2 regions of the Paenibacillus xylanexedens genome follow, and region 1 is predicted to be linked to the other one. Evidence: riboswitches for the same ligand, from Rfam matches in the RefSeq annotation. Region 1 holds a riboswitch; the other holds the start of a gene.
What was found. Region 1 has a riboswitch for thiamine pyrophosphate ahead of BS614_RS05835 (ABC transporter substrate-binding protein). Riboswitches for the same ligand answer to the same signal wherever they lie in the genome.
Positions count from the first base shown of each region.

Region 2: linked by a shared signal. The riboswitch ahead of BS614_RS08295 (ABC transporter ATP-binding protein) and the one ahead of BS614_RS05835 (ABC transporter substrate-binding protein) in region 1 are both predicted to bind thiamine pyrophosphate.

Region 1 covers NZ_CP018620.1:1,280,172-1,285,036, forward strand. Annotated here, with positions in the region: gene BS614_RS05820 (ABC transporter ATP-binding protein) at 1-421, opposite strand, end outside; gene BS614_RS05825 (ABC transporter permease) at 460-1,218, opposite strand; gene BS614_RS05830 (thiamine-binding protein) at 1,218-1,508, opposite strand; gene BS614_RS05835 (ABC transporter substrate-binding protein) at 1,763-2,803, opposite strand; TPP riboswitch at 3,112-3,224, opposite strand; gene BS614_RS05840 (NAD-dependent epimerase/dehydratase family protein) at 3,370-4,125, opposite strand; gene BS614_RS05845 (VOC family protein) at 4,143-4,529, opposite strand; gene BS614_RS05850 (DUF2798 domain-containing protein) at 4,704-4,865, shown strand, end outside.
Region 2 covers NZ_CP018620.1:1,878,685-1,883,549, reverse strand. Annotated here, with positions in the region: gene BS614_RS08310 (ECF transporter S component) at 1-33, opposite strand, end outside; gene BS614_RS08305 (pectate lyase) at 669-1,337, opposite strand; gene BS614_RS08300 (radical SAM/SPASM domain-containing protein) at 1,685-2,560, opposite strand; TPP riboswitch at 2,778-2,880, shown strand; gene BS614_RS08295 (ABC transporter ATP-binding protein) at 3,038-3,802, shown strand; gene BS614_RS08290 (ABC transporter permease) at 3,792-4,622, shown strand; gene BS614_RS08285 (ABC transporter substrate-binding protein) at 4,676-4,865, shown strand, end outside.

The sequences.
Region 1 (4,865 bases):
GTAGTACATTATCTTCAATGGTACGCCACGGGAAAAGGGCGGGCTGTTGCGGCATATAACTAATCTTGCCACGCTGTCCCGTTACATTCTGACCGTTCATAAGCACTTGGCCTTCCTGTGGCTTCAGCAGACCGCCGATGATATGGAACAGGGTACTTTTGCCACAGCCGGATGGACCAACGATAGCGACAAACTCGCCTTGCTCCACAGTCAGGGATAGGCCGTTCAGAACCGGTAACCTGCTCCGCCGTTCACGGAATGATGCATGAACATCAACGACTTCCAGTGCAGGTGGAACCGGAGCAGGAGTCGTATTGGCAGATCGATCAGGCGTAGCGGAGTTAACCTTTTCACCGTGCGTTGGCTCCATTACACTTGCTCCTCGTCCAGGCTGGACTTGTTCATCCTGTTGCCGATTCATATGGTCATCACTTCCTAATATACAGATTACTTGCTTTATTACCGCTTCTGTGGCCGCCAGCGCACGAGAAGCTTCTCCAGTAGGGCAATGAACAGGAAGAGCAGCAAGCTGAGCGCGACAATAATCATTATCGCCACGAATAGGCGGTCCGTACGATAAGCCGACTTTTGCAGCATCATATAATAACCAATACCCTTGTCTGCACCAATCCATTCGGCGATGATGGCGCCCATCACGCTATAGGTAGCGGCGATTTTGACACCGGAGAACACGGATGGCAGCGCATGGGGAAGCTCCAGCTTCCAGAAGATCTGATGACGTTTCGCACCAGCCATGCGCATATAGTTCATCATCGCTGCATCTGTACGGGTCAATCCGTCCATGGCCGCCACTGCAACGGGGAAGAAACAGACGAGGATGATGGTAATTAGCTTGGGCAACAGCCCGAATCCAAACCAGATTAACAGGAGCGGTGCGAGCGCAATGGTTGGGATATTTTGACTAAGAATAAGTAAAGGATACAGGGCTGACTTGAGAAAAGGGACCAAATGCAGCACCATCGCAATCAGTAATCCAACCGCTGTTCCAGCGGCGAATCCAATCAGCGTTAACTGAATGGTTGCGGAAGCGTGCATACCAAGTCGTTCGGCCTGGGTTGCCGCTTCGCGGGCGATGTCGGATGGTGCAGGCAGCATCCATTTCTCAATATGGAAGAGGGAGACGGCTCCCTGCCATATCGCTATAAAGAGAATAACCGCCACAATGGGCGGCCATACACTTTTGAAATAGGCAGGCATTAGCGATACTTCTCCGTCAGGGTATCCATGCTGAAGCCAGTAGGGCTATGGGCGATTTTGATCTGGGAGATGATGCTTGGGCTGCCAGCCTCCACAAGTACCTCGTGCATTTTACGTACAACTTCCAGCAGTTCCTCCAGTTCCCCCTCCATTGTGGTGTCGAGCGCGTTCACCTGATATTTCAGGCCGGATTGCTGAATAACTTCAATGGCGCGATCTACATAAGGATAAGAGTTCTCGCCATTTGGCGTTTTCGGAATAACCTGAATGCTAAGTAGTGTGCTTGCCATGAGAGATCACGGCTCCTTTCGTGATAAATTACATGAATTGAACCAGGTTTACACTTATCACTCCGATTGCAGTACCCTCTTCCGATCACTGTTATCCCCGGATTTCTTTAATGAGTTCTAATGGAGGAAATCCGGGGATAGCATATGCTTCCGAAGGAGCTTTCTTTCAGAAAGCTTTTAGGTGAGCGCTTCGCTTCTTCAGATGGGTTCTGCACTCTTCGTTCTTGTGTAAAAAAGTTAAACTTAAGCAATTTTTATTGGGGTAAAAACTCGTTTGTATATGCTTTGCTCACATCGATCTGTTCATCCAGCAGTTTTTTGCTAAACATCCAGTCGGTATAGTTCTGCCACACTTCCTGTTTTTGCTCACCCCAGCGCGGGGCGTCATCTGTGTACTTTGGACTAAGCCATTTCTGGCTTGCCAGTACGAGGTCTTTATCCAGATCCGGTACGGCCTTAATCAGAATGTTCGCTGCGTCTTCGGGATGATCAATCGCATATTGATACCCTTCTGAAGTGGCCTTCAGGAATGCTTTCACCAACTCAGGGTCGTTTTGGATCGTCTGCTCGTTTGTTACGAGGACAGGCGTGTAGTAATCCAATGCATCTGAATAATCCTTCACATATAACATGTCGATTGGTTCCCCGCGCAGTTCGGCTTCAATACCTGTCCAGGCGTAGAAAATCCACGCGAAATCAATGTCCCGTTTCACTGCGGTGAAAAAGTCAGCGTCACCCATGTTAATGTTTTTCACTTTGGATACATCTGCTCCGTCGCCTTCCATAATGGATTGCATCACGGCTTCTTCGACTGGGGAACCCCAACCGCCATAGGTTTTACCTTCAAAATCTTTCGGTGACTTGATATTCCGATCCGCCGGAGCAGCGAACCCGGAGGTATTATGCTGAATAACTGCTGCGATGGAGACCAATGGAACACCCTGTGTGCGGGCTTGAGTTACACTCTCCTGATAACTTACGCCAAAAGGCACTTCATTCGAGGCAACCATTGTATCTGCGCCACCGGCACCTGGTTGTACAATCTCCACGTTCAAGCCTTCGGCCTTATAAAAACCTTGATCTACAGCTGTATACAGGCCTGTATGATTCGTATTCGGTGTCCAGTCGAGCACCACTTTAATATCTTTCAGGGCGGCAGTGTCACCTTCGTTGCTGCTTTCCGTATTTGTGTTGCCGTTCTGCCCAGCTGGGGCAGCTTCTTTGCCACCACATGCGGCTACAGTCACCATAAGCACGCATAAGAGCAACAATCCCATCGTTTTACGCCATTTCATCTGTGGTTCTCTCCTTCGGTATGTCCGGCCGATTGGCACGGGGTACTCCTTGGCTTCATATCCAATCATCTTGCATAAATCGACAGATTTATACCAGTTGAGATCCGGATGACGTTATTTTTGAGCGTAAGTAAACGTCCATCGATGTCATTCAAGGAAGCCAGACCGCGTTTAGCGGCAGTTTTTCTTGCAATATCAGAAAGGTGATGCTTCCAAACTTATACTTTCTGATAGTAACAAAAAAAGCGCCCCGTAATCCGGGACGCGTGCAGGCGTTAGAGAGGTGGCGTTCAGCCATAGGGCTGTGCCATTTCGATATACTCCGATTCCTACGCTGGCATGATCCAGATCAGGTCTAAGGGTTAGTATCTTGGTGGGATACACTCTCAGCCGGCCAATTCCGACTCCCCTGGGAAACTATGAAGTTACGGGCATTACTAGGTGTAATTATAGGCCAGCCGGTGGAACGTGTCCAGTCAGGAACTGGATAGGGACATGTATGAACTTATCAAACAGGCCATTATACATATGTATAACAGCCTGTTTAGATGTGTTATTTTCAATAATTATCGTGGCGAATCATATAAGGAAATCTGGCTGAGTGCAAAAGCATCGGATTTGGGGTCATAACCTACCTGTCTCTGAGTGGTTTCCAGATTTAATCGTTTAAACCGATTATTCGAGATCCCATGCAGTATGGTGAAGGGTTCCAGATCTGTAGTTGTAATTGCTTTGAACATCAAATCACACAAGTCAGACGGACTAATATACGCGCTCATATCCCTTGCCTCCAGAACTGGTCCGTCCGGTTGAAAATCATCATATGCACCTATACGTATCGCAACACTTTGTAAACCTTCGGTATACGCAAAATAGGAAGCGAGCGATTCTCCAAAACATTTGCTAACCCCGTACAAATTCCGTGGGCGTGTCGGCATGTCCGGATAGACCTGAGCATCAATGGGATACCCCTCGATCGTCTGTGCACTGCTTGCCAGAATGACTCTTCGTACACCTTGGTCCTTGGCTGCACGGAATACATTAAATGTACCTTTGATATTGATGTCCAACAACGATTCATAAAATCCGGCATTCGGTGAAGGATCTCCCGCCAGATGTACAACCACATCCATGCCTTCGCAAGCATGCTGACAGGCTTCAGGATCTGTCACATCCAGTGTCATGATCTCATGGCCGGTCCCTTGATACGTATGCAGTCTGTCGATATTTAAATCCGTTAGTCGCAGGTGAAATGTCTCTGACAAGTGTTGGGACAAGTCACGTCCAATTTTTCCGGCTGCGCCGGTAATTAAAATGTTCATAAAATCAGCTCCATTTCTTAGCGCTGGAAGAACTCAATCCATTCCTTTTCAGGTCCATAGATGAAGAAATAACGGTAATCGTTAGGCAGTGTGATGATCTCTCCATCGATAAATTCGGCTTCGGTGGCTTGGATGCGTTTGTACTCAGAATCAAGATCATCCACGTGGATGGCAAAATGGTGCACGGTTCCTTCGGAAGGCAGCTTGTCGCTGTACCCTTGAATTAACTCAATCTCAGTCTCGTTACTTCCATTGAAGCCAAGAAAGGCGAGCTGAATGACGCCGTTAGTATGGGTTACCCGGTCTTTCAATTCAAGACCAACAATCTCCGTATAGAAACGGAGTGTGGTCTCCAGATCACGCACGGCAATACCGATATGGTCAATGCGTTTTTGAAAACTCACAATCAAAAACCTCCTTATATAGTGAAATTTTCTACCATTTTAAGGGATATCATAGGGCTATACCACGGGGTTGTCAAATATAGTTTTAAATTGGAAAAATCACAATTGTTCACAGAATGTTCACTTATGTGGAGGGTTTCCTCATCTCTATAATTACGAAGGTAAACAGAGAGGATGAGAGAATTGCCAACCAGCAAGAAGGAACAAATTATTTTCGGATTAATGATGTGTATAGGAATGGTCTTGGTCATGATGTTCTTCAATCTATGGCACAGTGGGTTACTCGGCAAGATGTCCCCGCTTGAGATACTGCTTCAATTCATACTATGTTTTGTC
Region 2 (4,865 bases), 600 kb from region 1:
TTTCAATCGCTTGTTGCCTGCTGTTGTTGCCATGTTCTCTACGTCCTTCCTTTGTTCCCTGTGGGGGTTATAAAAGTGTGTGTTCAAAAAGAGTGGTTTTCAGTACCAAGAAGATGGGCTGAATTCCATATTCGATGCTGATGATGCCGTCAGGCATCCTTCGTAATCAAAAGCAGACTTTTTGAACAACCTCTAAAAATAAACGAAAAAGCCTCCCCGGTTCCGGGCAGGCCTTACGTACAGTGTACAATCCTCACAATGATGTAATGGATGGATGTCGAAAATACGGAATATCAACCAGCACCCCTCCGTCATGGCAGATACACCACCACAGTTCAAAGAGGTCTGTTGTTCATCCATGTTCATTCCCACAATTCACCCTTACATATCGCAAATCCATGTTCTCTACGCTGGCATTACCCAGATCAGATGTACGGTCAGCGGCACAAGGCCACTCTCTCAGCCCAACTTCATTGAGCTCCCGGTTCACTTATTTCATTGCTTCTAATGTACATCAGATGGGTATTTGTGGCAATGGTCTCTACAAAAATCAAAAGTTGTCATAGGAAAAGGCATCCCCCTGGATGCCTTTTGGACATACTTCACGATGTGAAATAGCTACCTTATCCGTACACGCCTTCAATGCGTATTCCAAGGTATCCCTGTTCTTAATATTGCGTGTTCCCAGACTGGCTCGTTTTCCCCGAAGCAAACCCCTTGAACAACGTTGGTACTTTGGAATAACGGGTATTCGTAATTTTCCCTTGTGATGAGCTGCTGTCTGTACGCATAATCGAATCTTTTACATTAGAAATGTTGGAGTTATCCAGCGTCATGTTAACTGCAAAGGAAGTTCCACCATTTTGGCGAACCAGTTTGCCAATATCATCTGCACGAAAATTTTTGATGTTAATTGTTCCAGCTGCATTCATCTGGAACACTTTATCATAAGCCTTATACGCTGCCCCACCGGTAATGTTAACCGTTCCGGCAGACTTCAATGTCAGAGCATCCTCGCCCACGTCCTCCCAGACTACATTCGATATATTACAGTTACCATAACAGTGAACACCATCAGCAGCTGGTGATCCAATGTTTACGTTTTTGAGCGTGGCCCCTGCCTCCAGACGGAAGACTGGCTTCTGATTTTCTGCTTGAGATCCGTCGCCCAGTGTGGAAGGATTGGCTACAAATGTTTTACCTTGGCCGTCATAGGTCGTGCCCTTTGGAACAACAATCGTTGAATTTACAACGGTAGGTGCAGCAGCAACCGGAGCTACACCAAATACGGAAGCAACCAAACCAGCCGACAGCAACAACGTCAATATTTTTTTCATAACTTTATTCCTCCCTTATTCTCTCGTTTTTTGGTAGAGTACAAGCCTGAGCTTGTCCTGAAGTTCGTCAGAGGTGCACCTCTGTCCGAACCACAACCTAATCCTACCAAATAAGGAAGGTAACTAGAATAATCATTAGATCAGATATATCATGACATCGCACAATCCCTGTCTTATCAGCATTTTTTGCATATCAGGTCACTCAAGCAATATGCTGATATCAACCTCTGGTATGCTCATTTGTAACGTATGTACCCCTCACTTATTCCCCGGTAACAAAGAAAGACCACTACATTTGTCTCCAAATGTGTGATCTTGAATGGCTTCTGGCTTGCTGATATAAGATATCAGGCTCCGAATCTCTGACGATAACCGCACTTTCGACACAACTCTTCCACAGCTTCCCGCTTGGAGAAGCCATATACCAGATTGTTCGCTCGCTCACCCTCAATAATCTCCGAGAATGACTTCTCGTGCACATTACCAAGGTTAATCACACCCTCGCCATCGAGACAGCATGGAACCACCGTTCCATCCACAAGCACAGCTGCCTGACCACGCAATGCATGGCAAAAACCTTTGCCGTCATCTTCAGGTGCATCCAGACTCGGCCACTGGAACTCATGGTCCTGATTCAGATATACATTTCGGGCAATTTTGACCCCGCTGCCTGGAACCACTTTTTCCTCAATGCGGAAGTCCAGATTGAACTCACGTTCCAACACTTCAAGGGTCTCCCGATTTCGATTCATCTGAGCATTTGTGAAGTTATCCTGCGTCAGATTCCACAGTCGGAATGAGATGATGACATTGTGCTTAACGGCCTCGTGTACAAAGGACAAAATATGACGCAGGTATCCGTCACGGTCTGTTGAACCTTCATGCCCATCGAAGCTGTGCAGGGAGAAATTCATCTGCCGCAGCGCCGGTTTGCCAAGCAATTTATGCTGAGTCTTGGGCAAGAGTGTACCATTCGTTGTAATGTTCACCTTGAGTCCCTTCTCATGTGCGGAATCAAGCAGCAGATCTATTTTGGGGTGCAACAAGGGTTCGCCTTTGACATGTAGATAAATATGATTGGTGTGTGGTTTAACTTGATCCAGTATATTGTTGAAGACTTCAGGGTCAATGAATCCTTTGGCACGCTGCGTCTGAGGACAGAAGCTGCACGCCAGATTACAGATACTTGTGATCTCAATATATACTTTTTTGAACGTTTTCAACTCGGGTCCCCATTCTGCCTAGGAGGGAGAACAATCCCACCTGCATTTGTGATCCGGCCAATATGCGCCACCACTATTATATCGGGTTCATGAGCCAAGGTAAATTGTTCAGTTGTTCGGCTCTGGCTCCAAGTTCATCTCAAGAATTCCATCATGCTGCCTCTTTACAGTTCATGTTCGAGTGATATATGCTGAACAGACAACTGCATATCTTGAACTTTTGCACTAGGGGAGCCTTGCGGCTGAGACGAATATGACTATTCGGACCCTTTGAACCTGATCTGGATCATACCAGCGGAGGGAAGTGGAGCGGCCTTTTAGTAAGCGGAATTTTTTCATGAATGTGAAGATAAATTGCGGATTTAACTTACAGACCCACTCATTTCTCCGGAAATGGGTGGGTCTTTTTTGTTCCTTTTGCAGAGTACAGGATGCCGTTGTTATTCCAGCAGTCTGACATCAAGGGGGGAGGATCAGATGAACAACCATGTAACCATTCACAACGTTAGCTTCGCTTTTCCTGAAAAAAAGGATTCACCCGTGCTCGCCAATGTGTCGCTTCAGGTTCAACAAGGAGAATTTGTCTCGCTCATCGGCTCCAGCGGATCAGGTAAAAGCACACTCTTCAAGCTGCTCGCAGGCTTGCTTGAGCCAACCGTTGGCACCATCGATATAGCTGATGTACCGCAAGGACAACGGCTCGGACGAGTCGCTTATATGCCGCAGAAAGATCTGCTGTTATCCTGGCGTACCGTCATGGAGAACTGCATGCTGCCTGCCGAGCTTGCACCAGGCCGACAGAACAAGGAGAAGCTGCGAGCCGATATCATCGCAGGATTGGCAAGGTTCGGCTTGTCCGGTTATGAGCAGGCCTATCCAGATGAGTTATCCGGCGGCATGCGGCAGCGGGTGGCATTGCTGCGTACCTTGCTTACAGGCGGGCAGCTCATGTTACTGGATGAACCCTTCGGTGCACTCGACGCCTTAACCAAACGAGAAATGCATCGCTGGTTGTTGGAGCTGTGGGAGGACTTTGGACAAACCGTGCTGTTCATTACACATGACATTGAAGAAGCCCTGCTGTTAAGTGACCGTATCATTCTGTTAACTCCAGGAAGGCAAGGTCAGCAGTTGCGGGAGATGACAGTTCCTTTACCACGCCCAAGGCATTCGGACATGATCTACCAACCGGCTCTCGTGCAGATGAGACGACAACTGGAGGAACAATTACATGCAAAATGATAGAGCTGAGGTTAGCGTTTGGACGTGGTGTTTAAAGTGGCTCTCGAGGTCGTTTTCCCAATATGGTTTGTTTATTATGCTCATGTTCTTATTAATGGCGATCTGGGAAGTGATTGTGCGTATGGGATGGGTGCCCTCCTTCATCATTCCTGCACCCACGGCCATCGCAAGCTCACTGGTTGAACATCGCCGTCTGCTGTTGACCATCCATCTGCCTGCTACCTTTATGGAGGTTGTTGTTGGTTTTGTCTTGTCCATAGTGACTGGAATTACGCTGGCAACAGGCATGCATATGAACCGATCGATTGAAAAGGCCTTGTATCCCTTCATCGTAATCAGTCAGACCATCCCGCTGATTGCCTTGTCTCCCGTGTTCATCCTGTGGTTTGGCTATACGTTGTGGAGCAAAGTCGCCGTGGTGTTCCTAATCGCGTTCTTCCCCATTGTGGTCAGTACCTATGATGGACTCCGCCAAGGCGATCCGGAGCAGCGTGAACTTTTGCTCACCATGGGCGCCAGCAAGTGGGATATTTTTTGCAAACTCCAGATTCCACTGGCACTTTCCTCTTTTTTCTCGGGGTTAAAGATGTCTGTGGTGTACTGCGTGGTTGGGGCAACGATTGGCGAATGGCTCGGTGGCAGCAAAGGTCTCGGATACTTCAGCCGCCGCATGTCCAGCAACATGAACACGGATGCGATGTTTGCCGCCATTTTGCTGTTATCCCTGCTTGGAATCGTTTTGTTTGTACTGATTGCCTGGCTAGAGAAACGATTTAGCATACGGCGGCATGGACATGGAGGCAAAAGAAAAGTTGGATAATACTTAGACAGAAATTAGATGTAAACAAAACGATGAAATGAGGAACTTCATTTATGAATAACAAAGGTATATACTCCCTGCTTCCCATCATGCTCATTAGCCTTTTGCTGATCGTTAGCGGATGCAGCACCACGAATACCAGCAAAAACACGCCAACAACAGACTCTGCAACCCATGCACAACAAATAGACAAGTCTGCAACCGAACCAGCATCAGACGCCAAAGATAGACTGTCCATCATGC